DNA from 2 places in the Klebsiella sp. MISC125 genome. Region 2 is predicted to be linked to the other one. Evidence: predicted binding sites of a transcription regulator. Region 2 holds the regulator's gene; the other holds the start of a gene.

Region 1 (2,203 bases), 2.8 Mb from region 2:
GAGTACGATCGGAGGACAGGGTGTAATGAACTCCCAGGGCGTTGAGGGCATTCAGCATGTGGCGCACATCGTCGCTGTCCAGCAAATTGGTCAGCACCGTAGTGCCATCGGCTAATGCCGCCAGCAGCAAGGCACGATTGGAGACACTTTTGGACCCGGGCAGGTTAATAGTGCCATCTACACGTGCGATGGGTTGTAACGTCAGGGATTCCATTAAACTCAACTCTCAAACAAACAGAATAAAAACCCCGCGGGCTGGCTGCGGGGATGAAAAACAAGGCAACGATTAACCGTGACGGCGTTCGAAGTCCTGCATAAAGTCAGTCAGCGCCTTCACACCGGCCAACGGCATCGCATTATAAATGGAGGCTCGCATGCCGCCCACGACGCGGTGACCTTTCAACGCATGCAGACCGGCTGCAAAAGACTCTTCAAGGAACAACTTGTCAAGAGCGCTATCCGCCAGTTGGAACGGCACGTTCATGCGAGAGCGGTTCGCCACAGCAACGTCATTGCGATAGAAACCACTGTGGTCAATCACGCCATATAATAAGTCGGCTTTCTGCTGGTTAATTTTATCCATCACGGCGACGCCGCCCTGCTCTTTCAGCCACTTAAACACCAGGCCTGACAGATACCAGGCAAATGTCGGCGGCGTGTTGAACATCGAGTCATTCTCAGCCAGGATGGAATAGTCAAGAATCGACGGGCAGGCTACGTTGGCTTTACCCAGCAGATCTTCGCGAACAATAATCAGCGTCAAACCGGCCGGACCGATGTTTTTCTGCGCACCAGCGTAGATCACGCCATAACGGCTAACGTCGATTTCACGAGATAAAATAGTCGAAGATAAATCCGCCGTGACTATCACATCGTCAGCAAAGTTCGGCGCTTCTTCGATGGCAATACCATCAATGGTTTCATTCGGGCAGTAGTGCAGGTACGCAGCGCCAGGCGTCAGTTGCCATTCGCTCATTGGTTTAACCGCGCGCAGGCCGTCAACGGTGATTTTGGCGTCGATTACGTTCGGATTACAGTATTTATGCGCTTCTTTAACCGCGCTGGCGGCCCAGTAACCAGCATCAACGTAGTCGGCAACGGTTTTATCGCCAAGCAGGTTCAGTGGGATGCCCGCAAACTGCCCGCGGCCGCCGCCATGACAGAATAAAACTTTGTAGTTGGAAGGAATATTGAGCAGGGAGCGAAAATCCTGTTCCGCCTCTTCAGCCACCTTAATGAACTCCTTCCCACGGTGGCTGATTTCCATCACCGACGTCCCCAAACCGTTCCAGTCGCACAGCTCCTGCTGCGCCAGTTTGAGTACTTCCGCCGGCAGCATTGCCGGGCCCGAACTGAAGTTATAGACCTGAGCCATTTACCCTCACCACGTTGCTATGTTATTTGCCCGCGAACCGTCGCGGGCATAAGTTATTCCTGTGGCTATCGGTTTTATCATTCAGTGACACGTACCGCAACGGCTAAAACTGAACAGTGGCAAAATGCGGCCTTGCTCACACAAAAGAATCTGCCAGCTTGACGTCATATAACCGACATAATTGCTGTCAGGTGACTCTTTTTGCTCGACTGACCTTCGACCATTCTGCATTTGCACAGCGTGGGCATAATTGCTTATCCCCGGCACGAAGCGTAAGGATTGCACTACAGCGGACGCAGGCGTACTCATCATCCTGCGGAACGGTAGTAAAACGCTCAGTAAAGCGTGAAGGTAGAATAGAGAGCCCGGCTTTAACATCCGGATCCGGGTAGTAATAAAGGCTAATTTGTCCGTTGGTTTCCAGAATAGCCAGCCGTACCTGCCCCAGTTGCTCCACGCCGTTGGTACGAAGCTCCATAAAAAACTCAAATTCGGTCATGTTTTCCGCCTGGAGTTTTTCCCATGCCAGCTCGCCGTTTTCCACCACCACAATCGGCTTACCTTCGAGTAAATCCTCCAGCTTTTCACTGTGCCCCATCAGCCACATGACTAGCCGGTACAGGAGCGCCAGGGTGATAAAAACGGCCAGCACCGGCAGCATGGGGACATCATCATAGAATGCGACATCACCCGCCGCCGAGCCCAAGGTCAGAATAATCAGTACTTCAAACAACGACATCTGTCGAACGCCGCGCCGCCCGGTGATTTTAAGGAAAATAAATACCAGCACGAAGGTATAGAGGCTACGTAACGCCACCTCGGCAAGAA
Region 2 (2,203 bases):
TTTTCCGCCGATAGGTCAACTGCGCGAGAAACGGCAGCATCTTTCAGCTCTTTACCGGTCACGATAAAATGCAGATTGATATGGGTAAACAGACGCGGTGCTTCCTCGCGACGCTCAGAAGTCAGCTTAACTTCGCAGTTAGTGACGTTATGGCGTCCCTTCTGCAGGATAGAAACCACGTCAATTGCGCTACATCCGCCCGCCGCCATCAACACCATTTCCATCGGGCTAGGCGCTTTATCCCCGGAATTACCGTCCATCAGAATCTGGTGACCAGAAGCCGACTCACCAATGAAGGTTAACCCTTCAACCCATTTCACTCGCGCTTGCATAAATTTAACTCCAGGGCTGTAATTTTCCTGACAGATTACGCGCACATAACAATTCTCGCAACGGAAGGCGACCTAGGTCATGCTGAAGCGAGACACCAGGAGACACGCGGCGAAAGCTATGCTAAAACAATCGGGATGCTACAGTAATACATTGATGCACTGCATGTATGCTGAGGAGTTCACATTACAGGCTGCAGGAAATTTTCAGCCAGATTCCCAGGTATAGGGATTTAATACGATTGCATGCCCGGATGCCGTGTAGTGTCGGCATCTGGAGATAGCTTATAACAGAGGATAACCGCGCATGGTGCTTGGCAAACCGCAAACAGACCCTACCCTTGAATGGTTCTTGTCTCATTGCCACATTCATAAGTACCCCTCAAAGAGCACGCTGATCCACCAGGGTGAGAAAGCAGAAACGTTGTACTACATCGTTAAAGGCTCCGTGGCTGTACTCATCAAGGATGAAGAAGGTAAAGAGATGATCCTCTCTTACCTCAACCAGGGCGATTTCATCGGTGAATTAGGCCTGTTTGAAGAAGGTCAGGAACGTAGTGCATGGGTACGTGCGAAAACCGCATGTGAAGTGGCCGAAATCTCCTACAAAAAATTCCGTCAGTTGATCCAGGTTAACCCGGACATCCTGATGCGTCTCTCTTCGCAAATGGCACGTCGCCTGCAGGTTACGTCAGAGAAAGTCGGTAACCTCGCCTTCCTCGACGTGACGGGTCGTATCGCCCAGACGCTGCTGAACCTGGCAAAACAGCCTGATGCGATGACCCACCCGGACGGTATGCAAATTAAAATTACCCGTCAGGAAATCGGTCAGATCGTTGGATGCTCCCGCGAAACCGTTGGTCGTATCCTGAAAATGCTGGAAGATCAAAACCTGATCTCCGCGCACGGTAAAACTATCGTCGTCTACGGTACCCGTTAAGTCGGCAAAACGGCGTATTGCATAGCAATACGCCGTTTTTGTTTCCCCCTCATGTGGCGCAGGCTGATTTACCACCCGGAAGTCAACTACGCACTGCGGCAAACGCTGGTGTTGTGTCTGCCGGTCGCAATCGGACTTCTTCTCGGACATTTACAGCAGGGCTTACTGTTTTCCCTGGTACCAGCCTGTTGCAACATTGCCGGTCTGGACACACCACATAAGCGCTTCTTTAAACGCCTGATTATTGGCGGTTGCCTGTTTGCTGGCTGTAGCCTGATTGTCCAGCTCCTGCTGCAACGCGAGATCCCTCTACCGCTGATTCTCACTGGTCTGGCGCTAATCCTTGGGGTGACTGCCGAAATCAGTTCACTGCACGCGCGACTACTGCCTGCTTCACTTATTGCCGCCATTTTTACCCTCAGCCTTGCGGGCAACATGCCGGTGTGGGAGCCACTGCTAATCTACGCGCTCGGCACCTTATGGTATGGCGTCTTTAACTGGTTCTGGTTTTGGCTATGGCGCGAACAACCGCTGCGCGAGTCGCTGAGCCTGCTCTACCGCGAACTGGCTAACTATTGCGAGGCCAAATACAGCCTGCTGACCCAGCATACGGACCCGGCCACCTCGCTGCCGCCGCTACTTAACCGCCAGCAGAAAGTGGTTGATCTGATTACCCAGTGTTACCAGCAGATGCATATGCTGGCGGCCAATCAACGCAACGACCACAAACGTCTGTTGCGCGCTTTTCAGGTGGGGTTGGATTTACAGGAACATATCTCCGTTAGCCTGCATCAGCCGGAAGAAGTGCAGAAACTGGTGGAACGCAGTCACGCAGAAGCAGTGATTCGCTGGAATGCGCAAACCGTTGCCGCCCGCCTGCGTGAGTTGGCGGACGATCTTCTCTACCATCGTTACCCACAGCGTTTTCAGATGG

Evidence for each region. The regulator CRP, encoded in region 2, controls carbon source genes, mostly activating them, when cyclic AMP is high. The targets are predictions, from matches to a motif close to ATGTGANNNNNNTCACAT.
Region 1: a site for CRP is predicted at 1,500-1,517, ahead of serC (3-phosphoserine/phosphohydroxythreonine transaminase). Genes of this name have one in related genera too.

The regions. Positions count from the first base shown of each region.
Region 1 covers NZ_CP180448.1:4,001,577-4,003,779, forward strand. Annotated here, with positions in the region: gene aroA (3-phosphoshikimate 1-carboxyvinyltransferase) at 1-214, opposite strand, end outside; gene serC (3-phosphoserine/phosphohydroxythreonine transaminase) at 287-1,375, opposite strand; gene ACMYSL_RS18925 (DUF421 domain-containing protein) at 1,563-2,203, opposite strand, start outside.
Region 2 covers NZ_CP180448.1:533,282-535,484, reverse strand. Annotated here, with positions in the region: gene ACMYSL_RS02425 (OsmC family protein) at 1-332, opposite strand, end outside; gene crp (cAMP-activated global transcriptional regulator CRP) at 637-1,269, shown strand; gene ACMYSL_RS02415 (YccS/YhfK family putative transporter) at 1,321-2,203, shown strand, end outside.